Regions from separate parts of the Prochlorococcus sp. MIT 1318 genome, predicted to be linked through region 2. Evidence: predicted binding sites of a transcription regulator. Region 2 holds the regulator's gene; each other region holds the start of a gene.

Region 1 (10,651 bases), 430 kb from region 2:
TTCCGCGTCCGCCCACTGCCACCCAAATCACCATGTCGATTGAGAAGGGAACAGTCATGTATTGAGGCGAGACGATGCCGGACTGCACGGTGTAAAGAGCACCGCCGATGCCAGCCAAGCCACCAGCCATCGCAAACACGATGGTTTTAAACAAGGTGGGGTTGTAACCAGCAAAACGCAAACGCGGCTCATCATCGCGAATGGCGATCAACACTTCACCAAAACGGCCACGCACCACCCAGCGCACAGCCAACCAGGCCAGGATCACCATCACGGCCGTTAACCAGAAGAAGCCTCGCTGCATGAATGCAGAGCCCACCTGCTGTCCAAAAAGCTCTGTGACATCGGTCTTAAGACCGTTGGTGCCATTGATCAGTTTCTGCTGTCCGTTGAAGAAATTAAAGAAAACCAGCAAGGCGGCCTGGGTAAGAATCGAAAAATAAACTCCCTTGATCCGGTTGCGGAACACCAAGTTGCCTAACAGCGCGGCAAGCAGTGCAGGGATCAACCAGATGGCAATCAGCGTGAACCAAGGCGAATGAAACGGCTGCCAAAATCCAGGAAGTTGATCCACCCCATAAAGGCCGAAGAACTCTGGAATCCCGTTGGGTTGTTCGCTCGAGCTATTGAGCTGAAGGTACATTGCGGCTGCGTAACCACCGAGCGCAAAGAAGATGCCCTGACCCAGGCTCAATAAGCCTGTAAAACCCCAAATCAAATCGATGCCGAGGGCCACGATCGAGAGAGAGAGAAAACGACCGAGCAGGTTGAGCCCAAATACCGACACCACTGCAGGCGCCGCCACAATCGCAGCAATGATCAAGACCCAGACAATCACCAGGGGCCAACGGCGTTGTTGAAACGCTTGCAACATCGATTTAAGCCTCCACCATGCGTCCCCTCTGGGGAAACAGACCAGCAGGACGGAATTGAAGGAACACCACAATCAGCGCAAACACCATCACCTGGGCCATGCTCGTGGTAGCAAAAAAATCAACCACGCTCGCCAAAGGAGCAGGCATCGAAGGCCAGATACTGAGCAAACGGCCAGCACCGATCAGGTCTGTTAGCACCCCAATAGCAAAGGAGGCCAACACGGTGCCGAACAGATTTCCCACACCTCCAAGCACTACCACCATGAAGCAACCAACGATATAAGACGTGCCGACGTTGGGTCCCACGGATCCCAACAAAGACACCGCTACCCCCGCGATGCCAGCCAAACCGGAGCCGATGCCAAAGGTAAGCACATCCACAGTATCGGTTGAGATGCCAAGGCAATCACTCATGGAACGATTCTGAGTCACTGCCCTGATGCGCATCCCCCACACACTGCGATTCAAGAACCAGGTGATACCGAGTACAGCGAGGATCGTGATCACAATGATCACCAAACGTGGTACAGGGAAGGTCATGCCCGACAGTTCAATCCCCCCACGCATCCACTTAGGTGCCGTGACATCGACATTGCGAGAGGTCGCACGAGAGATACGACTGATCTGAGAGGCCAAACCACCCGCCAGTAACACCCCAGCCAGAGCCGACACAAGCCAGCTTCCAGCACGCACCAGGCGGGCCCGCGGCCCCTGCAAAAGCTTGTCAGGAAGAATGATCGGCAGACTGAAGCCAAACACTAACGCCAGCACCAAGCCAGCCGCATAAGCCAATGGAAAACTGCGCACAAACTGCTGCAGAATCAGGCTAACGCCCCATGTCGCCAACAATGTCTCCAACGGGTTGCCGTAGAGACGACGAATCACGGTGCGTTCTAGCAAGATACCAACCACACCACTAACGATGAAGGCCAGAGGAATCGCCACCAACACATAAGCGTTGTAGAAAGGCTGCAGAGCAGGCAGCTTGAAGATCAGCTGTACCACATAAGTGGTGTAGGCCCCGAGCATGATCAACTCGCCATGGGCGAGGTTAATGACACCCATCAGGCCGAAGACTATCGCCAGTCCGAGGGCAGCAACCAGCAGCACCGAGCCGATGGCCACACCATTGAAAAGACTTTCAAGAAGCAGTTGCACGGGCGAAGATCAGAGACCGGAAAAACGACGAAAGGAGGAGCCCGTTTCCGGACTCCTCCCAAACAATGCCAAAGCGGAAAAACGCCTTGGCGAGGCAATCAAAGCTTGTACTTCTCGCCTTTGTTGGCATCAGTCCAGTCGCAAGCATAGCCCTTAGAACTGGGCTCGAACTGGTTCCAAGCCTGTGGAGCCACAGGGCCATCGGTCTCTTCGAGAATCTCGAACTGACCATCTTTGGTGATCTTGCCGATACGTACGGTCTGGGACAGGTGATGGTTTGGCATCACTTTCACAGGACCCTGAGGCGCATCAAACTCAATTCCGATCAAAGCTTCACGTACCTTGTCGTCATCAAAGCTATTGGCCTTCTCGACCGCAGCTTTCCACAGATACACCATGTTGTAAGCCGACTCCTGAGGGTCAGCAACCTGACGATCATTGCCATATTTGGCCTTGAAGTCAGATGCAAACTTCTTCGAAGCAGGCGTATCAATCGACATCATGTAATTCCAAGCCCCATAGTGTCCCTCAAGGAACTCAGGCCCGATCGTGCTGATCTCTTCTTCCGCGATGGAATAGCTCATCACGTAGTAGCCATTTTCAGGAGTAAGTCCGGCATCCTGAATCTGCTTAAAGAAAGCGACGTTCTGGTCACCATTGAGGGTGTTGATGATCACACCACCATCAGGCAATGCCTTCTTGATCTTGGCAATGATCGGCGCCACTTCAGTGTTGCCGAGGGGCAAATAATCCTCTCCAACCACTTTCCCACCAAGAGCTTTGACCTGCTCCTTAGTGATGGTATTGGAGGTGCGAGGGAAAACGTAATCAGAACCTACAAGGAAGAAGGGCTTGCCAGCAGCGGGCGACTTCTCGAACATGAACTTGGTTGCAGGCTCCGACTGCTGATTCGGAGTCGCACCTGTGTAGAAGATGTTATTGGAACACTCCTGGCCCTCGTACTGAATCGGGTAATAGAGGAATGCATTCTTCGATTCGTAAACCGGCAGCATCGCCTTACGGCTTGCGGAAGTCCAACCACCAAAGACAACAGGAACACTATCTTGATCGATCAACTTCTTGGACTTCTCAGCGAAGGTTGGCCAATCAGAAGCGCCATCTTCAACGATGTAGTCGATCTTGTATTTCTTGCCATCAACTTCAACACCACCGGCAGCGTTGATCTCTTCAATCGCCATTTTCTCGGTGTCCACAAGGGTGGACTCCGAGATGGCCATGGTGCCACTTAAGGAATGGAGGATACCAACCGTGACCGTGTCGTCGAAATCGGTATTAGCGGTTTTATCACTACCACCACCGCAAGCCGTAATGCTGACACCAACGGCGGTTGCGGCGAAGCCAGCCACAAGGCGCTTTGAGAATGAAACGTTCATTGAAACCGTAGATAGGCAGAATATGGAGCACGCCTATTCGGGCGGCCTGGGGAACGTAAAGATCAGCCAGGCATGATTCTGTAGTGAATGATACAAAGCCCTTTGCGCTGATCATTGCTAAGGGCGATTTGGTAGCTGTTGCAACAAAAATTGCAGCACGCTCTCCAAGCCATCGCCGCTCCGCAAGTTGGTGAAGCACCAAGGGCGCTCTCCCCGCATCCGCGTCGTATCGCGCTTCATCACTTCCAAATCGGCCCCGACATGGACAGCGAGATCAATCTTGTTGATCACCAATAAATCCGAGCGTGTAATCCCAGGGCCACCCTTGCGAGGGATCTTGTCGCCAGCCGCCACATCAATCACATAGATGCAAAGGTCCACCAATTCTGGACTGAAGCTGGCGGCAAGATTATCGCCACCACTCTCAACAAGCACAACATCAAGATCTGGAAAATTTCGCTCCAGATCTTCTACGGCCGCGCGATTAATCGAACAATCCTCACGAATAGCAGTATGAGGACAACCGCCTGTTTCCACTCCGCGAATACGCTCTGGCTCGAGAGCTCCAACACGCGTCAAGAACTCTGCATCTTCCTGGGTATAGATGTCATTGGTGACAACTGCCAATTGCAACTGATCTCGTAGACGGCGACACATTGCCTCCACTAGTGCTGTCTTACCCGAACCCACCGGGCCAGCCACACCTAAGCGCAGTTTGCTACTCATCAGCTCCGGAATAATCGGGAATACAGCTCAGCATGGGAGAGCTGCGCAATAGCAGAACCCACTCCTCCGCACCACAGCTGCTGTGGATCCACATCAAGCAAGCTAATCGCCTGCATTTCAATCAGCGGCTGAAGCTGACGTTGCAACCGTTGTGCCTCAGTTGGCCCCAGCGGAACAAGACGCACGGCCGCACTGAGCTGATTAGCCACCCAGCCAAACAGGTAACCCTGAACAACCTCCAAAGGCGTTATCTCCCAAGACAAACCAGCCCAAGCCCAAGCCACTGGCCAACCAAAATCCACTCCTCCATCAGGGAGAGGATGACCCAGGTCAGCTAATAACTGCAAAAGAGAGCGACCCATCTGCTGCTGCTGCGCTCTTACTTCAGCCGCATCTCGCAGTGCAATCAACCATTGAGCCCAATCCCGCACAGCAGTGCCATGGTCAACTTTGTCCTGCTCAGCACTCACCTTCCATTGGCTGAGGGAATGACGCAGCGGACGCAAAGCAGCAGCTTCGATCATGACCTGCCCGCGACTGAGCTCCGCCTCCAACCAACTTGCCAAAGTTGCTCGATCCTGAAGCTGCTCACGCTGCACCAGCAGTTCCAAACCCTCCGAATAACTGAACGCACCCACCGGCAAAGCCGGGCTAACAAGCTGAAGCAAAGCGAGACTGCTCATCAGTGATGACGTTGTTGCTGCCCATCAATGGGCTGTTGATCATGGCTATGGACGCCTTGATAGGCCCCAGGCTCCGGATAAAATGACTCCATCAGAGACTCCAGAGCCAAGCCACGCACCCGCAGCAGATCGGCTAAGACAGGATCATCTAGCAACCGCAACTGCTTCGTGCGTAGCTCTAGTGCCACGTGACGATTACCCAAGTGATAAGCCGCCTCAAGCAGAGCCAGTTCTGAAGGAGCCCTAACCACCAACAGTTTCTCAGGAGCAGCGACCACCCTCACCAAAACAGGGCCTTCCGCCGCAGCCAGACTTTCTCCAGGCTGCAATGGGCCCTGCCGCGGCAATTGCAATAAGACGGACTGACCACAAGCCGTGCATCGCAGCCCCCGCAAACGGGTGCGTTCTTCAGCAGTGAGAGGCAATTCCATACAAGCCTCAACCCCAACAGCATCAAGCCTGCGGGTGAGCACCGGAACAGTGTCGCGAGAAGGAAAATCGACCAAGCTCATGACCATAAGCCTGCCAAACGGCAACTGCTCCATCCGTGAGTGTTGCTAAAGAGTTAAACCGTGCTCGATCACAGCGTGCTCCGATGACTGGCGACAGACCCTGGCACGGCCAATGTTCCCTGCAACTGATCAGCAAAACTGCGACAGACGATCTTCAACCCCGGCTCACCGTGCATCAGAGCCAATGCACGGCTCCATTCAAGATTCAGCGTGCCAATCTTGATCACGACGGCCGCTGTCAACTGCCCTTACTTCACACCGCAGGGGGTTTGGTCGGAGGAGATCAGCTCAGTGTGAATGTCAAAGCCGGAGCAGACAGCCGCGGCCTGGTCACGAGTGTGGCTGCCCAGAAGGTCTATGGCTCCGTAGGCCGCTCCAAACAACACCCCAAAGGCCGCTGGGCAAGTCAAGAGTGTCACTTCGAACTAGCAACCAATGCTGACCTGGAATGGTTACCCCAAGAGCTCGTGGTTTTTCAAGGAGGCCTCTACAAGCAACGGATGCAAGTCGAACTGCAACCAAAAGCCAGTTTTCTCTGCGCCGAAGTGGTGCGCCTAGGTCGCACAGCTGCTGGAGAAACACTGAACGAAGGCGCCTGGAGGTCAAGCCTGGAGATCTGCCGACAAACCCCGATTGGTCGTCAATGGGAACTAGTCGATCAACTCGAGCTCAACAGCGAAGTGCTGCAGAGTTTGCACGGCATGGGGACACAGCCCGTGTTCGGATCTTTTGTTTGGGCCGCACCGAATCCTCTGACTGCCGACGTGATGGAGATACTTCTGCGGAACTGTCGAACAGATCGCGCAAACCTAGAAGGTTCCATGGCTTGTGGTGGTCTCGATCAAGGCTTAGTGGCCCGATATATAGGGCCATCAAGCCAAGCCGCACGCCAATGGTTTTCCCGCCTCTGGGCCCGCACACGCCAGCTACGGCGGCTCAGCACTCCTCAACCTCCACGAGAATGGCCCCTGCAAGAAGAGGGAACGTTCTCAAACGAAAGGTTCACAAAGAACCATCAATCGCCTTCTGCCTCGCCACACTGAAATGAAATCCTGGCTTCCATGCACCTCAGCCCCCAGGAAAAAGACAAACTCCTGATCGTCACCGCTGCCCTGCTTGCAGAACGACGCCTCAACCGCGGCCTGCGGCTCAACCACCCCGAAGCCGTGGCCTGGCTCAGCTTCCTTGTCATCGAAGGCGCTCGTGACGGCCAATCCGTCGCGGAGCTGATGGCCGAAGGCAGCACCTGGCTGCGTCGCGATCAGGTAATGGATGGTGTTCCCGAACTGATCCCGGAGGTGCAAATCGAAGCCGTCTTTAAGGACGGCACCAAATTGGTCACCCTCCACGACCCCATCCGCTAAAAAATCCCCATGCCTCCGCTAATCCCCGGTGAACTGATTCCTGAACCGGGCACGCTTGAACTCAACAGCAACCGGCCAACCCTCACCCTGCGCGTGGCCAATAGTGGCGATCGACCGATCCAAGTTGGCTCCCACTTTCACTTTTTCGAGACCAATACAGCTCTGCACTTCGATCGTGATGCTGCACGGGGGCACCGATTGGACATCCCTGCTGGAACAGCAATCCGCTTCGAACCCGGCGACGAACGTGACGTGCGCCTGGTTTCCCTTGCTGGTCACCGCAAGGTTTTTGGTTTCAATGGTCTGGTCAACGGACCACTCGACTGAACTGCTTCTACACCTCGTCCCTTTCGCTGCATTGCTATGGCCTACCGGATGGATCGCCAGGCCTACGCCGAAACCTACGGCCCCACCACAGGCGACCGCATACGCCTAGCAGACACCGAGTTGATCCTGGAGGTGGAGCGCGATTTCACCACCTACGGCGAAGAAGTCAAATTCGGTGGAGGGAAAGTGATCCGCGACGGCATGGGGCAATCCCAGCAATCCCGCGCCAATGGTGCTGTTGACACCGTGATCACCAATGCCCTGATCCTCGACTGGTGGGGGATCGTCAAAGCAGATATCGGCCTACGAGACGGACGGATCGTTGCCATCGGCAAGGCTGGCAATCCCGACATCACTGACGGGATTGACATTGTGATCGGCCCAGGCACTGAAGCCATTGCTGGAGAGGGTCACATCGTGACCGCCGGAGCCATCGATAGCCACATCCATTTCATCTGCCCACAGCAAATCGAGACTGCCCTAGCTAGCGGCGTTACCACCATGCTCGGTGGTGGTACAGGTCCGGCAACAGGCACCAATGCCACTACCTGTACACCTGGCGCCTTTCACATCAGCCGCATGCTGCAAGCAGCCGAAGGCTTGCCGATGAATCTTGGCTTCTTTGGTAAAGGCAATGCCAGTACAGCTGAAGCTCTCGAGGAGCAAGTACTAGCCGGAGCCTGCGGCCTCAAACTCCACGAAGACTGGGGTACCACTCCAGCAGCTATTGACTGCTGTCTTTCGGTAGCCGATCGCTTCGATGTCCAGGTCTGCATCCACACAGACACACTCAATGAAGCAGGTTTTGTAGAAGACACAATCCGAGCCATCGGCGGACGCACCATCCACACCTTCCATACCGAAGGGGCCGGTGGAGGCCACGCACCAGACATCATCCGTATCTGTGGTGAAAGCAACGTGCTGCCCAGCTCCACAAATCCAACCCGGCCTTACACCCGCAACACCCTGGAAGAGCACCTCGACATGCTCATGGTTTGCCACCACCTCGATCCAGCGATTCCTGAAGATGTGGCCTTTGCCGAATCGCGCATCCGTCGCGAAACGATCGCTGCGGAAGATATTCTCCACGACCTCGGTGCCTTCAGCATCATTGCCAGTGATTCCCAAGCGATGGGACGAGTCGGAGAGGTGATTACCAGAACATTCCAGACCGCTCACAAGATGAAAGTTCAGAGAGGCCCTCTGCCAGAAGATGCTGCCAATCCACGTGGCACTCGTAACGACAACAACCGCCTAAAGCGCTACATCGCCAAGGTAACGATCAACCCCGCCATTGCCCACGGCATTGACAACCATGTTGGCTCAGTAGAGGTAGGCAAACTGGCAGACTTGGTGCTCTGGAAGCCAGGCTTCTTCGGCGTGCGGCCAGAACTTGTCATCAAGGGCGGGTCAATCATCTGGGCGCAAATGGGCGATGCTAATGCCTCGATTCCAACACCTGGACCAGTCCATGGCAGACCAATGTTTGCAGCATTCGGCCAAGCCCTTGCCCCCAGCTGCCTCACCTTCCTGAGCCAAGCGGCCATCGAAACAGATCTTCCAAACAAGCTGGGGCTGCAACGTGCCTGCATTCCCGTTCTGAACACCCGCACGATCGGCAAAGCAGAAATGCACAACAACAATTCACTACCAAAAGTAGAGGTAGATCCACAAACTTACGAGGTGTTCGCCGACGGCGATTTACTCACATGCGACCCCGCAGAAGAACTACCAATGGCCCAGCGATATCTCCTAATCTAAACGCTAAATTCAACATCTACCTTTAGGTTGCTAAGTCATAGATCAAGTCTTGATCGGCATCATAACCTCAGCCGGCTGAGGAGCACACGCTGCCACCTGTTCATCAACTACTGCACCCACAATCACAATCGACGGCGCTGCAAACCCTTCGCTCTGCACCCTTTGAACCAACTGTTCCAAGGGAGCTTTGAGGTAGCGCTGACCTACGACAGTGCCCTGTTGAATGATTGCTGCGGACGTAGCTGGATCGAGGCCACCGGCAATCAACTCTTCGACGATATAAGCAAGGTTATGCAAACCCATATAAATCACCAGGCTGTCACTTGCGCTAGCAAGATCCTTCCAATTCACAGAAGGGCGCTGTTTGTCGATCTTCTCGTGACCTGTCACAAAGGTGACAGAACTACCACCACAACGATGGGTCAGAGGAATACCCACATAGGCCGGCGCAGCCATCCCCGCTGTAATCCCAGGGACCACCTCCACCGATACCCCATGACTCTGCAAATAGGCGGCCTCCTCACCACCCCGCCCAAACAGAAAAGGATCACCACCTTTTAGGCGTACTACACAGGAATGACGCTGAGCCAATTCAACAAGCAACTCATTTGTCTTGGACTGTGGGACCCAATGACGTTCTCGACGTTTACCAACAAAATGCCGTTCACAAGACTCGGGCACTAACTCGAGTACTTCCTTAGGCACCAGAGCATCGTGAACCAAGGCTCCGCACTGGCGAAGCAGACGATAAGCCTTCAGTGTGAGCAAATCAGGATCACCAGGGCCTGCACCCACCAAATACACAGTGCCAAAGTCCAAAGAGCTCATGGCAATGCAGCCAGCAAATCAATCAAACCCAATCGAAATAACTCAATCTCAAGTAGGGAAGTCATCACCCCAGAATCGCGCAGCGTCTGCGTCATCTGGATTGGCGCCAAGGCAAGGAAAAGAGGCGTGGATGCCTCCTTCGCTGAAGCGACATCAGCATGCCAGTCGTCCCAGGAAAGCATGGGCAACGCCAGCCGCTGCTGCAGCAAACTTAAATAGCGATGAGCAACACCCTGGCGAAGGGGATGGTGAACCAAAACAAGAGAGCCATCACGACAATCCTGACGCTGCACCCACTCCTGTAACAATCGCCACCAAGAGGGCCAGGCACCCAAGAAAGGCACCAACCTGGTGTTCACACCCTGTTGCTGAAGTCGCTGACGAATCAACGGCACATCCTCTCGAACATGAGAACCAGGCAGCAACAACAAAGGAACCAGCCAAATAGGATCTGCACTCTGCTCATGGCGATCAGTAGCCGTTAAGGCCTCTACCAGCACAGGTGTGCCACGACGTTGCGCGACCTGCAGAGCAAAAGAACGCACACAAGAAGGAACATACCCACCAGCACGGCCATGCACGATCAAACGCAAAGCGCGCTTACAACCAACCTGCTCATGCTTTCGTAACAACGGCCACGGATCTAAGACATCCGAAACTGGTGAAGTCATTCCAGTCTTAATAGTCGACTGCAACCATGGCATCCCGTCGCTATCGAACACAGTCGCAAACTCGGTTGAGGACGAGTGGTCGCCAAGGCAGACAGGGTGCAACCCGCTCAAAACGCTTTAACAGTGACTTCGAAAGGGATTTAGCTGCCATGAACCGTGTGTGGAAAATGCTCAGACAAGGCACAATCCGCTGGTTGGGAGAGATAGGCCGCCAATACTGAAATCACTTAAAATTTATACACAGCAACCATAAAGAAGGAAACTTGTGCACCTAGATGTATCGATAAACACCAAATCTTGAATTTCACACAAATGCTCAGTTTTGTTCAATCTGATACCGCCAATACCCTCT
Region 2 (10,651 bases):
GAGAGTTGGCAGAACTATTGCTTGAGCGTGTCGATTGATGCGATCGTCAGTCTTCGTGTTCTTCAAAGGGGTCTTCGAGTTCTTTTGAGGGAGGACCAAAAGCTGTGTAGAGCCCGTATCCGGTCAGTCCGAAGGTGATGGTGACCATGGCAATGAGCAGGGAGTAGGTCTCGGAGGAGGAGTTTTCCATCACATCTCTCGACAGGATTAGTCCGTATGCGGACTATGACCATTACAGTAAGCATGCTTAATCACCATCCGAGACCGAAGCTCCGTTATGGCTCAAAGCACCCGTCTGGGAAATCTGATCAAATCTCTACCCGGCTACGCCCCTGGCAAGGTAGTGCCAGGTTGGGGCACTACCCCAGTGATGGCTGGGATCGGCTTCATGTTGCTGATTTTCCTGGTGACCATCTTGCAGATCTACAACCAGTCGCTTCTCCTCCAAAGCATCAGCTTTGAATAGACTGCCCTCGGCTCTGCTGGGCTGAGGTTCGCCTATGAATGTGTTTGGCATCGGTCTCCCCGAGATGGCGGTTATCGGCGCCATAGCACTGCTTGTCTTTGGACCTAAACGACTTCCAGAGTTTGGTCGCACCCTTGGTAAAACCTTGAAAGGTTTTCAGGCAGCCTCAAAGGAATTCGAGCGAGAGATTCATAAAACGATGGCAGAACCTGAGTCCATCGAACAGGCTGCGAAGGAAGAGTCCGTGCAGCAAGACACCAATGCAATAAGTGAAACCCCTCAGGAGGCTAAAAACCCTCCCGCCAGCTGAGAGTGGTATGAGGCCGGGTCGTTTACGTCTATTGGTAGGCCTAGGCAATCCAGGCTCAAAGTATGTCGGTACCCGTCACAACATCGGCTTCATGGCCCTCGATAAGTTGGCTGCGCAGAAGTCAGTCATTTTCAGGCCGCAAACAAAGTTCCATGGACTGATGGCGGAAGTGGCGGTTGGCTCAGAGAGGGTTCGATTGCTGATGCCTCAAACTTATATGAATGAAAGCGGTCGGGCGATTCGTGCAGCCATCGATTGGTTTGGCTTGGAGGTTGATCAGTTGCTGGTGCTTGTAGATGACATGGATTTGCCTTTGGGTCGACTGCGGCTTCGCGCCCAGGGAAGTGCAGGAGGTCACAATGGTTTGCGCAGCGCGATTCAACATCTGGGGACTCAGGATTTTTGTCGTCTGCGGATCGGGATCGGTGCTCCAGGTTGTACCTCTGAGGAACGAAGAGCTCGAACCGTCTCGCATGTGCTCGGGGTGTTTAGTCGGCAGGAGAGCCTCCTAGTCGATCAAGTGCTTGATGAGGTGCTGATGGGTTTGGATCTGATTCAGTGCCTTGGGTTGGAACGGGCAGGTAATCGTCTCAATGCTTTTCAACCGGAGGGTTGTTCTGCCTGCTGATGAGTCATTTGCCTGTCACCACTGCTCGCCTCTGTGTACACCGGCAAAGCTTTGCCGACCAACGCTTGGATGGGGAGGTCTCCGCTGGGGGGTTTCAGTGGCAGTTCAGTTGGGCGTTCGATCGGGGTGAACTGAAAGTGGAACCCTCTCTTGGGAGGGCACTGATTGAGGATGCTTTACTGCGCTTCCTCGTTAAGGCTGACTACCACCTTGAGCCTGGTGGGGATTATCTGTTCACTGTTAGGGCCCGATTCTGAAGTTGGGTGGTCCGTGCCAAAGGAGTTGTTGCCCGAGGTGGTCTTCAAGCAACACCATTGCGGCTATGGCGTCCAGATGATGGGGAGGCAGGATCATTCCTCGGGGTAGCCAGCGGCGCCAGTTGCTTGGGGGCCATAGCTCCCAATAGCGATGGCGGGCGCGCAGTGTGCTCCCACGTTCTTCGACCACATGCAAGGGGGCAATATGCAGCAGAAGGTTTTGCCAGTATTCACTGCTGGTGCCGTTGCCGATCAAGATGCCTTCTAAGGGTGCTTGGTTTTGCCAATGCATGATGAGGTCGAGCACAGCGGCTGCGGCCACCACTTTCCCCTCAACGACAGCACTTGTTGCTGTATCGGCAAGAACTAATCCACATTTATTGCGACCAGGATCTACGGCCACAAGCTTTGTCATGGTTTGTCTTCGGGAATCTTTGTCCAAGGACCACCCACGGGCTGCAGGACAACTGCTACTGGATCGGCTGTATCGCTGTTGCGGAGTGCCACGGCTTCTAGCTCAATCCGCTCTTGAGAACGGTTCAGTAATGCCTTGCCGAGCCGGTTCATTTCACTGCCATCGAACTGCAGTCCTGAACTGAGGGATCCGCGTCTTTTTACCTCTGCCAGAGTTGATGCAAGCAGGAGGCTAAGTCGGTTGCGCACGGTTTCGCTGCTCTTCTCGTTTTGGTCAAGAGTCGTTCTTGCGAGGACTTCGCCTTGTCGGACGATGTTGATATTTTGGCGAGCATCCGGGAAGGCATACACCACGTTCTCCCCACGCAACACGTTTGCGGCAGAGCGCACATAGATCACCCAGGTGCCTGGCTTTCGGATGATCTGTTCGATGCGGTTGATATCGGTGCGTGGCACGAGCAGGATCTGTCGATTGGCTTCTTCACCGGGACGTACGCGTCGAAAAGCCTCCAGGTTTGCTTCCTGAAGTAGGCGGTCGATGACGGCTTTCGCCTGGCTGGGGTTATCGAGCCGCAGGGTGGCTGCGGCAAGTTGCTGCCCACTGCTAAGCACAACATCCCCTCGACGTAAGGCAATGAGGTTGGTCTCGAGCTGCTTCAGTTCTTTTTCAGCCGCGCTAATTCTGCTGCGAACATTGGCTAGTTCAACTTCCGTTCGGCGGATGTCGGCATCTTTTTTGGAAATGTCGCGACTGAGACGAGCTCGTTCCGCCTCGAGCTGTTGTCTTTGTTTTTGTAGTGGTGCGAGTTCGTTGCGAAGGGCGGCAGCTCGCTTTTTGGCTTCCTTTAGTTCATTCTGAACCTGATTGCTGTCCGACCTGGCCTGCTTGAGATCAAGCTCGGCATTGAACTGGGCCGACCGACTTGAATTGAGGGCATCGCGGCTTTGTTGGAGTTTGGCCTGAAGGTCATCCAGTTCAAAAAGTCCTACTCGCAGTTGTCGACTGACTAGCAGCATCAGTCCTAGGGACAGGGCGCTAATCAGGCTGCCAGTGAGAACGGTGATGAATACGGCTGTCCTTCGCGGTCTGAGATTGAACAGGCTCAGCCTTGCTTTGCCTACACGGCTGCCAAGTCGATCGCCGAGGGTGGAGAGCACACCACCGAGGACGAGTAGGGAGAGGATCAGCAGCCAGCCGGTCACGACAATGGGCGGGTGGGATCAGGAATAGTGTCAACCCGTTTCACCATCCTGGACTGGGACGGGGATCAGTTGAATTTTTTAGCAAGGGCAATCGGATCCAGAACGGTGATTTTCTTGCGATCGATTTGCACTAGACCTGAATTGCGAAGGTCTCCCAACAGGCGAGTAATGGTGACGCGAGTCGAGCCGATTGCTTCAGCGATGGACTGATGTGAGAGGCGTAGGTCAATGGTGATTCCTTGTTCCCCTGGAACCCCGAAATCCCGGCAGAGGACTAGTAAGAAACTCACAAGCCTTGATGACATGTCGCGGTGAGTGAGGGTTTCGATCATGGTCTCGGTTTGCAAGATTCGACTTGAGAGACCCTGCAGCAGAAGTAACCCCACGCTGGTGTCGTTTTCGATCGCCTGGCGAACTGAGGTGGCTGGCGCTGTGATCATTTCCACTCGGGTGAAGGCTACGGAGTGATAAAAACGGTCCGAGCGATGGCCTGTGAGCAGAGAAAGCACGCCAAATAGGCTGTTTTCACGCAGTAATGCCACGGTGATCTCTTCACCAGATTCATAGACCCGAGATAGCCGAACGGCGCCGCGTCGAATGAGATAAACCTTTTCGGCAGGATCGCCAGGAAAGAAGATGGTTTTGGAACGCTCCACCATTTCGTTGCTGGCGCCATCCAGTTCACGGATGACTTCCAGAAGGGTTTTCTGGGTTGGAGCAGGCGAGTTGGCCATACTTCCTGATCCTTGAACATAGGGTTGCTGGGCGTAACGGCTGAAGCCGCGGATGACGCCGGCCATGGCTGCGCAGCAAACGGCAGAAATATGAAGTTAGGGAGTGGACCTCCACCACCATGTAGCAATGGTGACGGTTTTTAGTCTTCTTGCATTAACGCCGAACGTTGGAAGGCTTGTAGGTGTTGCAGACCGGGTTCTGCCAGATTCAGCAAGTCGTTGAGTTGATGCCTGCTGAATGGAGCCCCTTCAGCGGTGCCCTGCAGCTCCAATAGGTGCCCATTGGAGCCCATTACCACGTTTAGATCCACATCAGCCCTGGAGTCTTCGCTGTAGTCGAGGTCGAGAAGGGGATAACTCTCCACTAAACCAACGGATACTGCAGCAACTTGCTCGATGACGGGTTGATGCGTGAGCAGCCCTTGTTCCAGCAAGCGATCGCAGCCTCGTTTTAAGGCAATCCAAGCGCCGGTGATGGAGGCTGTACGTGTGCCGGCATCGGCCTGAATGACGTCACAATCAATTCGCAGGGTGGTTTCCCCAAGAGCGGCCATGTCGATCACGGCGCGCAGGCTGCGGCCAATGAGGCGTTGAATTTCTTGAGTGCGTCCGGAAAGCTTGAGCAGTTCACGGTTCTGTCTTTGCGGAGTAGACCCAGGCAGAAGGCGGTACTCGGCGCTGAGCCAGCCTTTGCCTTGGCCTTTGCGCCAGCGGGGTACACCTTCTTCAACGCAAACACTGCAGAGCACTGAGGTGCGACCAGTGCGGATGATTAACGAACTCAGGGCAAAGCCCATTGGATCCCATGTGATCTGAAGGGGCCGCATCACGTCAGCAAGGCGGCCGTCAGCACGTGGCTGGGGGGATGTGAGCATCGTGCTGTTGGTGGTTGAGATGAACTGAGCCTGGCAGAAACAGGTGCTTTTACACCATGGATAGTGTCAAGAGCCTTGTTAAGCAGCTTCCCACCGCTACATTTGATTTCTGCTGGTTTTGTCGGGGCGATTGAGACTTTTATGACTGCCAGCCTGAGCCCTAGTCATCGCTCCGTGGATCCGTGCATGACGGACCATCGCTCGCAGGAGAGTGATGGGAGCCTGTCTTTGGCAGTAGTTGCTGATAGGCGTTTGCTGCATCTGGTAGCTCCTGAAGGGCAGCTTCAGGTTTATACAGCCCCCTATCGAGGCAGTTTTTCTGTTGTCTTGAGTCAGGCGTTAAGAGCGGCTGGGCTGGGAAGTCGTGTGTTGGTGGCTCAGTTCCTCAAGGGAGGAGTAGACCAAGGCCCAGATGGGCGTGTGCGCCTATGTGGGCGACTTGAGTGGCTGCGCCCGGCGGTTCCTGGCTGTCTATCTGAGCCTGCTTCAACGCTTGCCGTTGGCTCCAGCGCGCCTGAGGCCGTGGAGGCCATTTGGCATGAATGTCGGGATCGCATCATGGCGAGTGATTTGGATCAAATGGTGTTGGATGAGGTTGGTCTGGCGATTGCTCTTGGTTATCTCGATGAAGCTGATGTGTTATCAACTCTGGAACAGCGCCCCGGGTCGATGGATGTCATCTTGACTGGCTCAGTCATGCCATCGATCCTGATGGCAATGGCTGATCAGGTCACTGAGTTGCGTCGTGGTTTCTAATGCTTAAAAACGATCGTTGGATCACCGAACAGGCCGCAGCAGGGATGCTTGAACCCTTTCAAGCCGGACTGATTCGACATCTTGATCCTGAGCAGCATCAACGGCCTGTACTGAGCTTTGGCTGTTCTTCCTTTGGTTATGACCTAAGGCTCTCTGCGAAGGAGTTTTTGATCTTTCGCCATGTACCAGGCACGGTGATGAATCCGAAGCGATTTAATCCTGCAAATCTCGAATCCACCCCTTTGCATCAGGACGAGGATGGCGAGTATTTCATCCTGCCGGCTCATTCTTATGGTCTCGGTGTGGCGCTGGAGAAGATGAAGGTCCCATCAAATATCACTGTCATTTGCCTAGGTAAGAGTACCTATGCTCGCCTTGGCATCATCGTTAATACCACTCCCGCCGAAGCCAGTTGGGAAGGGCATCTCACGCTTGAATTCAGCAATAGTTCTGGAGCTGATTGCCGTATCTATGCCAATGAAGGCATTTGTCAGCTTCTTTTCTTCGAGGGTGATCCCTGCGATACCACCTACAGCGATCGCCAGGGTAAATATCAACATCAGCCAGAACGCGTCACTCTCGCCAGGATTTGAACGAAAAAGATCTGTTGAATGCATGTCTGCTCTCAATAGATCTTTTTGATTTTGTAGACATTGATAGAGTGAAGCTACTGATCTCATCCCCCACGTATGTCAGACAAGCAGCCAAAATCCGCACCTCCTGAGGTGGAGGTGAATACCTCAGGTGATTATCTTGGTGGATGGGGACAGTTTGGCAACTCTTTTGTCTTTTGGGTGAGTGCTGTCGTTCTCGCTGCTTGTGTAGGAGTTTTGGCGTTCAGTATTAGCCTGCTTCAAGGTTAAAGATGAGATTTTTTGCAACTTAATTCCATGAGACGGACTTCTTTGCTGTTCAGGTTTTCTGCGGGCTTTGAAATTCTTGGTGGGATTTTTGCTCTTGTTCTGCCTGTTAAATTTTGTTCACTACTTTTTGGTTATCAGCTAGTCACTGAACTGGTAGGTATTGCAAGATTATTTGCATTGGCAATCATTGCTCTTGGCTGGGCGTGCTGGGAAGTTTCAAGTCATGCGCCGATGCAAAATCCGAGAAGATCTCTTTGTTATTATAATATTGCTGTTGGCCTTTTGTTAGCGTCTATTGGTGTGAGCCAAGATTTAATTGGTGTTCTTTTGTGGCCAGGAGTATTTATTCATCTTGCAATAGGGATTTTGCTTTTGCCTGGCCTTAGAAAACAGAGATTTCCTGGCCAAGGGAATTGATGCTATTGATTTGGTTAAATGCCTAAATAGTTTATTCGCAAATTAGGCCTAGATATAAGAAGAATTTAGCTAGACAACCAAACCTGCGATTGTTTAGAGATGGGGATATTTGGCCTAATCAGCTTTTAGAGCTAAGTTCAACAAGGTGTCTAAAGATCGCCTCAGCTGTTTAACTTATTGACCTTTCCTGCTGGCTTGCCGCATTTAGTCACTGTCTGCGAAGGAGAGCTGTCAAACGGGAGTGTCTCTTGTGAGATTGGTGTTACTTCCAGTGAGAAACTGGGGTCGGCTAGCTAGGGAGCAGTGGTCATTCATCTAGTCTACTGGAGAGAATTTGCTCGCGATAAAACTACTGATAAGGAATAAGAAAGCACTTTAAATGCTTCGCTGAAGCAAGATTTATTTTCGCGTTATGGTCCATAGGCTGCTTGCGATACCTTGTTCTAGCCTTATGCGACTAGAGCTTTAGTCGCTGGACAATATTGATATTCTGCTTGATCTGTTTAGTCGATATAATTATATTAGTGGATGGTTTAAGAGCTTCTGCGATGGCTCGTCATGTTATCGATATTTGCTTATTGACTGCTTTTAGATTAGCCATGGCTCATTGGCCCAATAGCCTCTAAATCGTTTTGCTTGTCTGTTCGTTCTTGTGATGCATTCAGGTTGCTGATAGCGCCTACACCGGCGAACTTGGGTAGTGGTTGGTTTTGAATCAGAGCGTCAGTTAATTGCTGTAGTTGTTCTTGAGTGCGTGCACCCAGTGAGAGACCCTGCAGTTTGCCTTTGTTATCGAAGAAGTTCAGCTGGGGAATGCCGTTGACGTCGTAGCGATCGACAAGGTCTTGCCAGCGGGGGTTGTCGACGTTTACCAGCACAACGTCGAGCTGGTTTTCCCTTTCACGTTCCGTTGTGAGCATGGCTGGGGCCATTTCACGACAGGCTTGACACCAATCAGCATAAAATTCGATCACGGTCGGTCGACCATTGGTGAGTGCGACATCTGGGTCGAGGGAGCGCCGTGCCAGTTGCTCGAGCGGTGCCTCAGCATTGAGGCCGCCCCGCAGCAGGAAAAGAACGACTGCTAATCCCAATGCTGTGAATAGCAGGATCAACCTTTGGCCTTGGCCGAGAGTGGAAGACGGGGAACTTCCGGTCATGATGGGCAAGATTCTCGATGCACTTTGGCAGGTCTGTTTTGTTGTTGTTGCTCGCTTCAATGGGCTAACTGTTCAGAAGTGAAGCGTCTTTTCACCATTCGTTGAGGCTGAGGCTGATGCTGCGTCTCCTCGTTGTGCCATTTCGTGCCCCCTCGTTGCTGTTGCTCTTTGGGGTGGCGGTCGTTATGGGCAACCATTGGTCGTTGCTTCAGTCTGAGCAGATAGACAGCCTCGGTATTGATGTTGAGCTCTTCTGGGTTGTTGAGCTCCTGCAGGCGGTCGTGTTGGTCGTGATTTGCACGATGCCGGATCTGATCTTGCGTCAGGTTTCCTTGCTGATGGCTGCCAGTCGTGCAATCAGTTTGCTGGTGGTTTTGTTGTTGGTGATCACCGCTGGCCTGTACCTACTGCACCTGAGCCTGCTTGCGGATGTTCTCATCCTTGCTTCTGCGATATTGCTTGCGCGCTTGGATCTCACTCGCATTCGTGTGGTTCCACCACCGGTTGTGATGGCGATTGCTCTGGGGTTGATTTTGCTTGGCGGGATATGGATTGGCCAGCAGATCTCTATGCCTTTACATCTCAGTCTCGCAAAGCTTTTTGCTGGATAGGCCTAAATAGCTCCAGAGGTTGCCGAGAACCTTTTTTGTATACAGGCGTGTCTCTGGGTAAGGGATTCGTTCTACCCAGAGCTCAGGGTCCGCAGCCAGTTCTGGGGTTAGCCAGTCGGCTACTGCAGCAGGCCCTGCGTTGTAACTGCCCACTGCTAGCCATGGATTGCCTTGCCATTGCTTCAGCAGCATTGCTAGGTAACGGGCCCCAAGTTCAATATTGGTTTCAGGAGTGGACAGCACTTGCTTGTTCAGAGGGCTATCGCTGAGTTCTGCCGCTGTTTCCGGCATCAGTTGCATCAGCCCTATTGCGCCTACTGGAGACTCCACGCCTGGCGAGAAGCGTGATTCTTGCTTTGCTATGGCCAGCAATAGTTCAGCTCGGACGTCACTGCGGTGACTCGCTTTTTTGATCTCAGGCCAAAAGCGATATGGATGTTGGCTGTGATGGAGCAGTTGGCGTGTGTGGCAGTCCTCTCCTACGAGTCGCAGGCTTGTTCGCCAGAGCTGACTTAGCCCCGTCCAGTTATCGCCGACGGCCATCCTTAGCCGCCCTTCCACCATCCTGGTGTTGGGATCATGTTGTGCGCGATCGACTTCAACCCTCAGAGTCCGCCACGTTTCCCAGGCCTCCATTGCGAGACCAAGTCGCCAGAGTTCGTCTACAAGCTTTTCTCCACTGCCTAGTGGGGTCCAGGATGGGAGTTCAGGGTTCGAAATTGATACGGGTTGCCCTTGCAGTGCAGGAAGACCAGCTCGACCAAGGCGTGCCTGGGCGCGCCAGGTGTAGTACCCATTGGGATGGGATCGGAGCAGCTCTTCCCAGATCTGGGTGGCCTCTCGATTGCGACCCTGTTTGGAGGCAGTGAATCCGATCCAGAACTGTTGCCTAGCGGCGAGGGGCTCCGGCAATTTTTGGGTTGGGATGCTTTCGAGAATCGATTGGGCCTTGTTCCATTGCTCTTTCAGCAGAGCGTCTCGGCTCAGATCCCATTGCAGTTGCCAGCTAGCAGGACTATCAGGCCAGCGTTGAAACACCTCGTCTGCTTGGATCCCATTTTCGAGGCGTACGCGGGCTGCCGCCACGCTGGGGGAACGATCAGCAAGGGCAGGCGGCAAGGACTTCAGCAGAGTCGCCTTCGGATGAAGAGGTTCACTGAGGAGGCTCACCGCTTCAAGGCTTTCAGCAGCCTCTGGATTGTCTTGAGCCAGCTTCAAGAGCAGAGATTCGCCCTGGAGTTGTTCCTCCTTATTGCCTCGGAGCAGTGTCTGGCCAATGGCTAGGGCTGCTGCAGGATCAGGAGGTTGTTCTTGTAGGCAGCTCAGGGCTGTTCTGCCGTCGCCTAGTTGTGCAAGACCAAGGGCTAGTTCTTGTCGCTCTTGGTTTGAATGTCCGTTCCTTGCCGGAGCGCTGCAGGCGCTGCGTAGGACTTCTGCGGCACCTGGCCAGAAGACCCCCCAACGCGTGAGATGAATGGCTCTTTGATGGCGACTGTTGCTGGTATCCAGTTCAATTGCGCTGGCTAGTGCCGCTGGATGAGCAGGATGTTGCTGAAGGAGTTGCTGACGCAGTTCAGGGTTATGGCGCCCGAGGCTGTAATACGCATCAGCCGCCGTCGTCGTGTTTGGAAAACGTTTCAGCAGGCTTTGCCAAAGATGATTGGCCTTTGATTTTTCCCCAAGACGCTCGGCTGTTTGGGCTTGCAGCTTGAGGGCAACGGCTGCTACGGGGCTGTTCCCCCAGCCTTGGCCGGCCAACAGCCTCTGATGCCTAAGGGTTGATCCTTTTGTCTTGCTCACGAGCAGCAATGAGGCATCTCGGCGTTGCTGGGGATCGATTGACCAGCGATAGGCCTGCCAGAGCTCTGTTTGCGACATTCTTGGCGTAAGTCGCTTGAGCTGTGGTTTTAAAAGGGCTTGCCCAGCGAGGCTTGCCGCCAAGCTGAGTAGGGCTGTA
Region 3 (10,651 bases), 680 kb from region 2:
CCCTTTCTCCTCCAAGTAGCCGTCATCAAGCAGCCAAGCAAAGTCTTGAAAGCATTGATCGCCTGCTCGAACGCCTTCAAGACGATGTCACTCGAGAAGGGCTTAAGCAAGAGAGAGAAAGGGTGGCTGATGAGCTGGCCCGTGGTGATCTGATGGTGGTGGTGTTCGGTACTGGTTCCAGCGGCAAGACATCTCTGATCCGAGCACTCCTGAACGAAATGGTGGGTGAGGTTGGTGCACCCATGGGATCCACAACCAGTAGCCAGATTTATCGACTGCGTTTAAAGGGACTTGATCGTGGCCTTCAACTGGCTGACACCCCAGGAATTCTTGAAGCTGGCAGAGCCGGTTTAAGCCGAGAGAAGGAAGCAAGGCAACGAGCTAGTAGAGCTGACCTGATGGTGGTGGTTCTGGACTGTGATTTACGCGCTTCAGAGCTGGAGGTCATCAGTAGCCTCGCCAATCTGGGCAAACGATTGCTCCTGGTTCTGAATAAATGCGATCTACGCGGTGAAGAAGAGGAGCGACGGCTGTTGGCGCAGTTGCGAGGGCGATGCAAGGGCTTGCTTGAAGCTGAAGATGTGATCTCCTGTAGCGCTGCACCCCAGTCATTGCCGCGTCCTGGCAAACGACCTTTGCAGCCTCCGGCTGAGGTCGACAACCTGTTGCGGCGCCTTGCGTCAGTGCTACACGCCGATGGTGAAGAACTACTTGCAGACAACATTCTGCTGCAATGTCGCCATCTGGGAGATGCCGGTCGGCAGCTGTTGGATCGACAACGACACCATGAAGCGCGTCAGTGTGTTGATCGTTACAGCTGGATTAGTGGTGGTGTCGTCGCTGCAACCCCCCTCCCAGGAGTGGATCTATTGGGGACGGCAGCGGTGAATGCCCAAATGGTGATGGAGGTCGCCCGGGTCTATGGAGTTCAACTCACTCGCAACCGAGCACAAGAACTGGCGGTCTCAGTAGGTCGCACTTTGGCAGGACTTGGCATTGTTAAAGGTGGAGTGGCGATCATCGGCACAGCTCTTAGTGTCAACTTGCCCACCCTGTTGCTGGGCCGAGCGGTACAAGGGGTCGCTGCTGCTTGGCTCACACGCGTTGCGGGAGCCAGCTTCATTACCTACTTCCAGCAGGATCAAGACTGGGGGGATGGCGGTATGCAGGAAGTGGTGCAACGTCACTACGATCTCAACCGACGAGAATCTTCGCTGGAACGTTTTCTCACGACAGCCCTGCGGCGGGTGGTTGAGCCTCTTCAGCGGGAGAAACGGCGACAGCTCCCGCCACGCCCAGGGCCTCGGGGGGTGGCGGACGCATCGGACCTCGGGCATCCAGAACTGTGATCAAAGCCAGGTAGAACAATCCAATCGCTACTGATAAAACAGTCGTGATAATTGCCACCCAGCGACCTCGTGGGGGTGATGAAGCCATTAGCGCTAACCCAGCAAAGATTGATTCATCAGAGTTGCCAACCGATTGAGATGAATCGATTGCGTATGGGGGTTGCCCAAGACCACCTTGAGGAAATGACGACCATGATGCAAGGGTCTTGACACCATCAACTGCTGTTCCAGCAAGCTTTGCCGTGTTGCTAATGACCAGACTGAGGCTTGATCTGCATCGGCGTTCTTAGGTGTACAGGCAATCAGATGCAATGGTCCGCTGAGAAGAATCAACCTGGATGCATCGAGTTGACGCGCGAGCGACTGACGACGCTGAATTGCCCCCTCCAGCAAGCTCTGAATTCCCTGCTCCCCGAGTTGACGCAGACCCAACCAAAGCTTGAGCACCTCTGCTGGCCGAGTTCCTTGAAGGCCAATTTCACTTCCATGACCGTCTCCCCAGGCTGGTTCCATATAGGGCAAGCCAGTCGAGAAGGCTGAAGCAAGATGGGATTGGTTCGCGACTAGCAATAGGGATGATGTCTTAGTGATCCCAAGCAACTTTTGAGGGTTCACTGTGATCGAATCGGCTAGAGAGATTCCTTCAACCACAGAAGCAGTGGCTTCTTTTAGAGCAAAGACCCCTCCAATGGCTCCATCGATATGCAACCAGACCCGCTCGCGTCTGCATAGCTCTGCTACCGCTACCAAGGGATCTACAGCTCCCTGGACAGTCGTGCCTGCTGTCGCCACAACGGCTAAGCATGGTCTCCCTTCTGCGCGGAGAGCCTTCAGTTGATCCTCTAGGGCATCGAGATTCATGCAGCCCTCTTGATCGACAGGCACCGACTGCAAGGCATCGCTAGCCAACCCCATAACCCGAATGGCCTTAGCGAGTGACACATGGGCGTCGACACTTGCAAGCACAACTGCCCTGGGATCATCTTGAAGATCTCCCTGTTGGCGAGCTATCACCATCGCCATGAGATTGCTGAGGCTGCCACCACTGGCTGCCACACCACCAGCCGTCAACGGCAGCCCCAAGCGCTCAGCAAACCAGCGGCACATCTCTCGCTCTAAACGCGAAAGACTGGGTGACAACTCCTCGGCCAAAAGATTGTTGTTTAGTCCTGCGCAGATCAAATCGGCAGCGATGGATGCCGTTAGAGGAGGCGGATCGAGATGAGCCAAAGCACCTGGATGGGAAGGCTGATAAGCCCCTTCCATCACCAACTGCAAATCGTCCAGCAAGGCATCAACTGAAAGACCTTGAGGCGGCGGCGCCACATCAGGCAAAGCACTAAGTGCTGGTAAGGGGCCTCGATTGCTTGCTGTTGCGAACCACTGACAAAGTCGAGCACTGGCCTGCTCCAGAAAAGTCTGCAGTTCTGGATCGAAACGGTCAGGCTTGGCAAAGGGCGCCAAGGTCGCAGTCGGCCTTATCTGGGGAGTGCCAGCCAATAACGCTCGTCATACAAGTTCCATTCTCCCTCCTGATGGCATTGTTTGATCAGGAGCTGCCACTTAGCGGTGCCTTTAGCGAAACCTCTTGAACTAACCAACAGGCAATGCCGCTGTTGGATGTTGCGGCTACTGACTCGAGCAAAACAACTTGGCGGTCTTGGAGAAGTTCCTGTGAGTGCAATAGTGCTGGATGCCGATGGCCGCTGTATCGGCCATGGCAGCAACCAAAGGCATCGAGGACGTGATCCATTAGGCCATGCAGAACTGATTGCACTCCGACAGGCTGCCTGGCTCAGAAGTGATTGGCGATTTAATGACTGCACCCTGATTGTCACTCTGGAACCCTGTCCGATGTGCGCGGGAGCACTAATACAAGCGCGCATGGGCCAGGTGATCTTTGCTGCATACGACCCCAAGCGAGGCGGGCTTGGTAGCACAATCAATCTGGGGGAACACCCCAGTGCACATCATAAAATGCGTGTTCTTGGCGGTGTGATGGAAGTTGAAGCCAGGCAGCAGCTAGAAGCCTGGTTCAAGCAGCAACGGCAACGTTTTCACGAAAACGAGGTAACTCTGACTCGAACAGATTGAGCAACAGTTCAACGTTTTTAGGGGTGGAGTTGTATCCCATCAAGCCAATCCTCCAGATCTTGCCAGCCAGGCTTCCTAAGCCGCCGCCGATTTCAATGCCGTGCTCATTCAGCAAATGCAGACGGAAGGCATTGCCATCAACTCCATTAGGAATGCAAACAGTTGTGAGTGTGGGCAAACGCAAGGCTTCAGGTACATGCAACTCCAAACCAAGACTCTCGAGCCCTGCCCAGAGCACTTCGGCATTGCAGCGATGACGATCCCAAGCGTTTTCAAGGCCCTCATCCGCAAGTAATCGCAGCGCTTCACGCATCCCAAAGTTCATATTCACCGGCGCAGTGTGGTGATAAACCCTGTCGCTTCCCCAATACTGATTCAGCAGCGACACGTCTAGATACCAATTGGGCACCTTGCTACTACGGGCCGCAAGCTTCTCTTCGGCGCGGGGCCCCATGGTGAAAGGACCAAGACCAGGAGGGCAGCTGAGCCCCTTTTGGCTGCAGCTGTAAGACAGATCAACCTTCCATTGATCCAGAAAAACCGGCACAGCGCCTAAGGAGGTGACCGTATCAAGCAGTAAGAGGCAATCGTGCTTATGGCAAAGATCGCCGACACCATCCATTGGCTGACAAACGCCAGTGGATGTTTCTGCATGCACTAGAGCCAGAATTGCTGGGCGATGCTCGATCAAAGCTGCTTCTAGCTCTGCAAGGGAAAAGGCTTCTCCCCAGGGTTTTTCAATTAACTGAACATTGGCTCGATAGCGAGCAGCCATATCGGCAAGGCGATTGCCGAAATAACCGTTTACCGCAACTAATACCGTGTCACCAGATTCAACGGTATTGGCCAAGGTCGCCTCCATGGCAGCACTACCAGTACCGCTCATCGGCAGTGTGAAACGGTTGTCGGTCTGCCAGGTGTAGCGGAGCAACTCCTGCACCTCACCCATCAATTTCAGATAAAGGGGGTCAAGGTGGCCAATCGGAGAGCGCGCAAGTGCCTGAAGCACCTTGGGATCGGCATTTGAGGGTCCAGGCCCAAATAGCAAGCGGGTAGGCGTGGCAATCGGTTCGAGAACCGTCTTATGAGATTGGTCAACCTGGGGAAGGGTTTGCGTCGTCGCCAAGGCCCTTGGTTAGTTCAATTATCTAGAGCCTAAGCAGTCACCCTTCATCCCCGGGACTTTTTTGAGGGATTGCAACGGCAACCAAGCAGGTCAATCAATAGCGAGGGCAATAAAAAATACTGATTTTTTTTTGCGTCTCTTGGCAGCAGAAGGGAAGAAAGTAAAAAAACGCTAGCTCGTCTGGCAAAGTCCCTTTGAAGCCTGATTCCCATTGACTGAAAGCAGGCTTCAAAACCGTTCATGCAGATCGAGCGAAGGCTGAAAGAAAATGGTTGTAGCAACCAATCAACCCTTTGATGAGATCAGCCATTGAGGACGAATGGACGACTTGGACGAGTTGAGGGATATAGAAGCTAAACAATCAAAATCAGTGATCAAGCCATAAAGTTCTCCCAGACTTAGATCAGCCCAAGCTGACAGAAACGGTTACGGAATCCACCCAGAAAGGAAACAAGGCTTCATTAGAAGGTACCTGTTGCTACAAAAAGGAGGCCATGCGGCTGATTACGGTCGCTCACTTATCGCCGGCTCGGCCTCATCTTCGCCATGGGCAAATCACCCCAAGACGTCCTCCGCCAGATCAAGGACGAGGGCATTGAACTGATTGACCTCAAGTTCACTGATCTGCACGGCAAGTGGCAGCACCTCACCGTTTGTTCAGACTTGATTGACGAGGAAGCCTTCACTAATGGATTGGCTTTCGATGGATCTTCCATCCGTGGATGGAAGGCCATCAACGAATCAGATATGGATATGGTGCCCGACGCCAGTACGGCCTGGATCGACCCCTTTTATCGCCACAAGACTCTTAGCTTGATCTGTTCCATTCGGGAACCTCGTAGCGGCGAGCCCTATGCCAGATGCCCCAGGGCACTTGCCCAAAAAGCCCTCGGTTACTTAGCCGGCACCGGCCTAGCTGATACAGCCTTTTTCGGCCCTGAGCCAGAGTTTTTCATCTTTGACGACGTCCGCTATAACTCTGGCGAAGGTGGCTGCTTCTACAGCGTTGACACGATTGAGGCCCCTTGGAATAGCGGTCGCATTGAAGAAGGCGGCAACCTTGCCTACAAGATCCAACTGAAAGAAGGCTACTTTCCGGTTCCACCCAACGACACCGCCCAGGACATCCGTTCCGAAATGCTGCTGCTGATGGGGCAATTAGGAATCCCGATGGAGAAGCACCACCATGAAGTTGCTGGTGCTGGCCAACATGAATTGGGGATGAAGTTCGCTGAGCTGATTGAAGCTGCGGACAACGTGATGATTTACAAGTACATCGTCAGGAATGTTGCACGTAAATACGGCAAAACGGCAACGTTTATGCCCAAGCCGGTGTTCAACGACAACGGCACCGGGATGCATGTTCACCAGAGCCTCTTTAAAGGAGGCCAGCCCCTGTTCTTTGGAGAAGGCACCTACGCCAACTTGTCACAGACGGCTCGCTGGTATATCGGCGGCATCCTTAAGCATGCTCCCTCCTTCCTGGCTTTCACAAACCCCACAACCAATAGCTACAAGCGTTTGGTGCCAGGTTTTGAAGCTCCTGTAAACCTTGTTTATTCCCAGGGCAATAGGTCTGCAGCTGTTCGCATTCCGCTCACTGGCCCAAACCCGAAAGCCAAGCGTCTTGAATTCCGCCCAGGCGATGCCTTGGCCAATCCTTATCTAGCTTTCAGCGCAATGATGATGGCGGGCGTTGACGGCATTAAAAACCAAATTGACCCTGGCGATGGTTTCGATGAGGATCTATTTGAATTACCAGAAGAACGCCTTGCCAGCATTCCCACAGTGCCAGCTTCACTTAATGGTGCGCTCGAAGCGTTAAATGCAGACAAGAACTACCTCATGGAAGGGGGAGTCTTCACTGAAGACTTCATTAACAACTGGATTGACATCAAATACGAAGAGGTGCAGCAATTGCGTCAACGTCCTCATCCCCATGAGTTCACCATGTATTACGACGCATGAGACTGGGTGAAAAGATCACCATCTGTTTGAAAAAATAGGGAAAGTTATTCATTTAAACTAATTTTCAAGTCCCCGCAGCTAAGCGGGGACATTTTTCATGCCCTAGCATTCAGGAAAATATGGCTCTTTTTATAGAAAATGTCCTCCGAGGCACTTTGACTATGGAAAGAAATTAGAATTTAATGGCTGAGAATGTTTATGAGAGGGACATGTATTAACAACATATTGTGACGCTTAATTGCTAGCATTGGTGTGTAAATAGTAAGCCATCTACAATTAATATCAACTGCATCTTCAAGCAGAAGATTTGATGGAGTACTCATTCCTTTGGTTCAAGCTAAACAACTAAGCAGAATCCCATGGGCTCTTGTGATTTGCAGCCATTAAGTAATGGCCAAGCTTGAGAAGAAACGTCTTCGTGGTCAATGGCAGAAACTGCTAATAAATCATCCAATACTGCGTATACGGTTGTTTATATGAACAACTTTACGGGTTCAAGTAGATTTTGGCTTTGCTGACCTTTTAATTACTACATTCAAGCTTCAAATTTATCAAGCTGCCTAGTCTAGAAAGGTAGTTGTATATCTATTCTGTGTCTGCTTATGCCTATTTCCTTGATGCTATCCAACAAAAAGACTTTCTCAATTCAAGAGAGAAACGGTCCGTTATTATTGGTGAAGCTGACCCCGATGATAGGAGTAATTGGGTAATTGATGGTTTAGTGATTGGAATGTCCTGTGCCCTTAAACAGGGGGAAAAGGCCGAAGATTATGGATTTAACCTATGGCCAGCAATTGGTCCTGTTTTTGCAGGAGTAACATCAATAACCAAAAACGTAAATTTGCCAAAGATATTTTAAAAGCAGCACTAACTCTGCCCGGCGAAATGCCTGAATTATCTGAGGTAAATGAAACAAGTGAGGGAGGTTATGTTTTTTGGGCACAAGACATTGAATATGATCCAACCTGGGTAGAACAGACTGGAGGAAATGCTAATGAAGTCTATGCTGGGATCACAGCACTTCTATGGGCCGGAAGACAAGTTTTAGGAGATGATTTCATTATAGCTCCAGTACCTAGTAGTAGTATACTTAAGAATCCAGGAGACTTTGATACAGATGTTATCATTATGGAAATGAAGAGTCTGATTATCTGAGAATTCTACAACTTGATAATCTACCAAGTAGACAATCGTCTGGGAAAGAGTGGAGCTATTTATCAGTTTTATTTCAAAACAATATCATTGATGGTTTTCTTGGACAGCAGTATGCAATTGACAATATAGAAGCATTGTCGGGAACTGTCTCTGCTGATACGAGAAAATTCTCTCCCGATGAAGAATTAAACTATGCAATTCTTTCAGCGTGGAGTAATCCATCTCAACTAGAAGAAACCACTACGGATGGTCCTCCATGGAATTGTTACTACAATGGAGCTCTACACTTCAATGTAGCTGCCTATTTTGGCGGGGATGATGGAGAAAATATACCAACAAATGTAGATCCAAAAAAATATCTTATCCAACCAAGGTAAGCTTGCCAAGCTTGCAAATAGCACATGAGCAGGAAGGCTGTCCTATTCTTGATTTAATTGGCTTGGGTAGTTCTAAAATAGATGCAGTTATAAGCATTAAAAAAATACTTCTCAAGACATCTTATTGTGTTACTACTCAATTAATGATTATCAAGGGAGTGTTTTGGATTCGCTTGCTGGAGAGATTTTATGGATATCGCTCCGTGGCTTTGAATCAACTTAATCAGGCTTCAGGCCTAGCAAGACTAACTGGAAAGAATAGTGCATTCACATTTCATTCTCTAGAATGCATAAAAGAAGACTCTCTAATAGCACCATTCATACAATTAACTGAGAGCCTCATGGCCAAAACACTTTTCTCATTTGAAGATGCCAATCAAGGTGGATTCTCACACTTTAAGCCTATTGGAGTTAATAGCTATGGCGTAGATGTATCCTTTAAAAGTCAGTCTGCTGATTATGACGATCTAATTATTAGGATTACTTTCCCTGGTCTTTGATCTAAGTCTAGGTAATGGTTTATGTAACTTATGATTCAATTGAGCTAGGAATCTTTTTTTTATTTCGAAACCAATTTAAGCAAGGCGCTTTGAATCCTCTTCCTCAAGAGAAATCCGTTGTTGTTATTCACCTTCCTGACTCAGGGATGTGCAAGTGGTTAACTCTAAATGCAACACCAAATACATCTACAAATCCAAAAAGCCTATGGACATAAAATCGTCCAGCATGAAGTTGCAGCCGTGATTGACTTGTTGCCAATCATCAATAAATGACAGTCTCATGTCAAGCGAATATTGTTGGATGATTACGCCCAAAGATCCATGATCTGTTTAACAACCACCTGCTCCATTCCTACCTGCAAAACCACCACAAGTGGCAGAGCCAACAACACCCCTGGTAGACCCAATAAGGCGCCCAAGCTCAGTTGAGCCATTAGCGCCACGGTGGGAAGTAGGTTGACCGTACGCCGCAATAACAGCGGGGTGAGCAAAAACGCCTCAAGATTCTGCAAAATCAGCCGCAATACCAGAACTTGCAGCATCAGTAGGGGTGAAACAAGCAGGGCCATGGCCAATGGCAGCAGGGAGGCGGCTGTTGGCCCAATGGTGGGGACGAAGGTCAGCAAGCCACAGACCAATGCACTCAATAGGGCCAGAGGAACCTTGAGCAGTGCAAGCCCTGCCCAAGTGAGCACAAACACGCTGCTGGCTGAGATCGTCATTCCAGCTAGCCAGCCACCAAGAGCCAAACGGCATTGATCAAGCAATTCAGCCATCTCCTGTCGGGCAGGCCGAGGCGTTGCAGCAATCACCATTTGGCGATGGGATACAGGGTCTAGCGCTAGCAAGACAGCCAGCAGGCTCATCAACAACAATTGAATCAGGCTGTTGGCGGCCCCGCCTGCAACGCCAAGCAATTGTGAGCCCAAGGGTTGGATCCGATCCCAGCTGAACTGTTCGGCAAAAGACTCTTCCAGATTCATCAGTCGCGGGTTGCTGACCAGCATCGATTTCAGCTTGGTCACCAGGGTGGGTACGAGGTTGCCCAACTCTTGAACCTGGGTGATCAACTCAGGCACCAGCAGCTGGAAAACCAAGGCACCGCCAAGCAGCAGCACCACCAGCACCACTGCTAGCGAAAGGGGACGAGGCCAGGAGAGGCGGTCCTGAAGTTTCTCAATTAGTACATCAAGTGCTACTGCTAATACCACTGCTCCAAACAGCACTAACAACACCCAACGCAGCTGCCAGGTGAGCAAAGCCAGCACCACCAGAGTGAGTGCGACAAGAAGGGTGCGGGCATTCATGGCGCCAATCGCTTTTTCTTCCAGGGATCAAGCAAATCGTGGATGACCACCTCGCGAATCAACACTTGCAGCACGACAGCGAGTGGCAGCGCCAACAGCAGGCCAAGAGGACCAAACACCACTGTGAATACAAACTGGGCTGTGAGAGTCAGCCCAGGCAACAATTTCACCTGGTGATGCATCACTGATGGAGTGATCACATAACTTTCCAGGTTCTGAATCACCACATAGAGCCCAAGCACAGCGACTGCTTTCCATGGTGCATCAAGTAGCGCTACCGACATCGGAAAGATCGTGCTCAAGGTAGGCCCCACATTTGGGATCACGTTGAGCATCCCAGCAAGCAAGGCATTCGCCATCACCAGCTTGATCCCAAGTAGTGAAAGGCCGATTGCGGCAAGCAGGGCCACACAAAAGGAACTGATCAGTACACCCACCATCCAGCTGCTCAGCGCATCTCCGCATTGGCTCAGGATCGAGCGGGCTCGTCGCCTATAAAACGAAGGCAATAACGAGATGGCTACATCTCTGTATGCCGTCGGTTGCACCGCCACCATCAAGCTCATTGCCAACACAAACAGGAGTTGGACCAAGCCGCTGCCGAGGTTGCCTGCAAGGCCCAGAAGGCCTTGCAGGCCTTCCCTCACTCCTGAGGCCAAGCTTGCACCATCTGGTAAAGCGTTTAACCCATTTGCAAACAGCTGTTCTTCCCAGCCACCCTTGTTGTTGTCAACTCCGTAGACCATTGCTGAGGTTTGGTTGATGGCGCCGATGG

The links. Region 2 encodes NtcA, which controls nitrogen genes in cyanobacteria. Its sites were predicted from a motif close to GTANCNNNNGNTAC; they were not measured.
Region 1: urtA (urea ABC transporter substrate-binding protein) is a predicted target of NtcA. The motif match lies at 3,508-3,521, and genes of this name have one in related genera.
Region 3: glnA (type I glutamate--ammonia ligase) is a predicted target of NtcA. The motif match lies at 5,038-5,051, and genes of this name have one in related genera.

Annotation. Positions count from the first base shown of each region.
Region 1 covers NZ_CP138958.1:615,019-625,669, forward strand. Annotated here, with positions in the region: gene urtC (urea ABC transporter permease subunit UrtC) at 1-874, opposite strand, end outside; gene SIB66_RS03225 (ABC transporter permease subunit) at 879-2,033, opposite strand; gene urtA (urea ABC transporter substrate-binding protein) at 2,132-3,427, opposite strand; gene ureG (urease accessory protein UreG) at 3,545-4,153, opposite strand; gene SIB66_RS03240 (urease accessory protein UreF) at 4,153-4,836, opposite strand; gene ureE (urease accessory protein UreE) at 4,836-5,348, opposite strand; gene SIB66_RS03250 (urease accessory protein UreD) at 5,432-6,391, shown strand; gene SIB66_RS03255 (urease subunit gamma) at 6,410-6,712, shown strand; gene SIB66_RS03260 (urease subunit beta) at 6,722-7,039, shown strand; gene ureC (urease subunit alpha) at 7,076-8,800, shown strand; gene cobA (uroporphyrinogen-III C-methyltransferase) at 8,843-9,628, opposite strand; gene SIB66_RS03275 (CbiX/SirB N-terminal domain-containing protein) at 9,625-10,410, opposite strand.
Region 2 covers NZ_CP138958.1:182,000-192,650, reverse strand. Annotated here, with positions in the region: gene SIB66_RS01120 (alpha-mannosidase) at 1-38, shown strand, start outside; gene psbN (photosystem II reaction center protein PsbN) at 47-190, opposite strand; gene psbH (photosystem II reaction center phosphoprotein PsbH) at 278-466, shown strand; gene SIB66_RS01105 (TatA/E family twin arginine-targeting protein translocase) at 501-776, shown strand; gene pth (aminoacyl-tRNA hydrolase) at 784-1,404, shown strand; gene SIB66_RS01095 (DUF3146 family protein) at 1,404-1,661, shown strand; gene SIB66_RS01090 (resolvase) at 1,645-2,076, opposite strand; gene SIB66_RS01085 (DUF3084 domain-containing protein) at 2,073-3,278, opposite strand; gene ntcA (global nitrogen regulator NtcA) at 3,344-4,078, opposite strand; gene rph (ribonuclease PH) at 4,153-4,887, opposite strand; gene SIB66_RS01070 (cob(I)yrinic acid a,c-diamide adenosyltransferase) at 5,029-5,643, shown strand; gene dcd (dCTP deaminase) at 5,643-6,236, shown strand; gene SIB66_RS01060 (hypothetical protein) at 6,333-6,506, shown strand; gene SIB66_RS01055 (hypothetical protein) at 6,534-6,923, shown strand; gene SIB66_RS01050 (thioredoxin family protein) at 7,517-8,083, opposite strand; gene SIB66_RS01045 (hypothetical protein) at 8,200-8,694, shown strand; gene SIB66_RS01040 (transglycosylase SLT domain-containing protein) at 8,659-10,651, opposite strand, start outside.
Region 3 covers NZ_CP138958.1:2,112,863-2,123,513, reverse strand. Annotated here, with positions in the region: gene SIB66_RS10680 (YcjF family protein) at 1-1,349, shown strand, start outside; gene SIB66_RS10675 (pyridoxal phosphate-dependent decarboxylase family protein) at 1,443-2,849, opposite strand; gene SIB66_RS10670 (nucleoside deaminase) at 2,970-3,443, shown strand; gene SIB66_RS10665 (pyridoxal-phosphate-dependent aminotransferase family protein) at 3,385-4,569, opposite strand; gene glnA (type I glutamate--ammonia ligase) at 5,116-6,537, shown strand; gene SIB66_RS10655 (hypothetical protein) at 7,321-7,692, shown strand; gene SIB66_RS10650 (hypothetical protein) at 7,827-8,069, shown strand; gene SIB66_RS10645 (hypothetical protein) at 8,072-8,569, shown strand; gene SIB66_RS10640 (AI-2E family transporter) at 8,875-9,876, opposite strand; gene SIB66_RS10635 (AI-2E family transporter) at 9,873-10,651, opposite strand, start outside.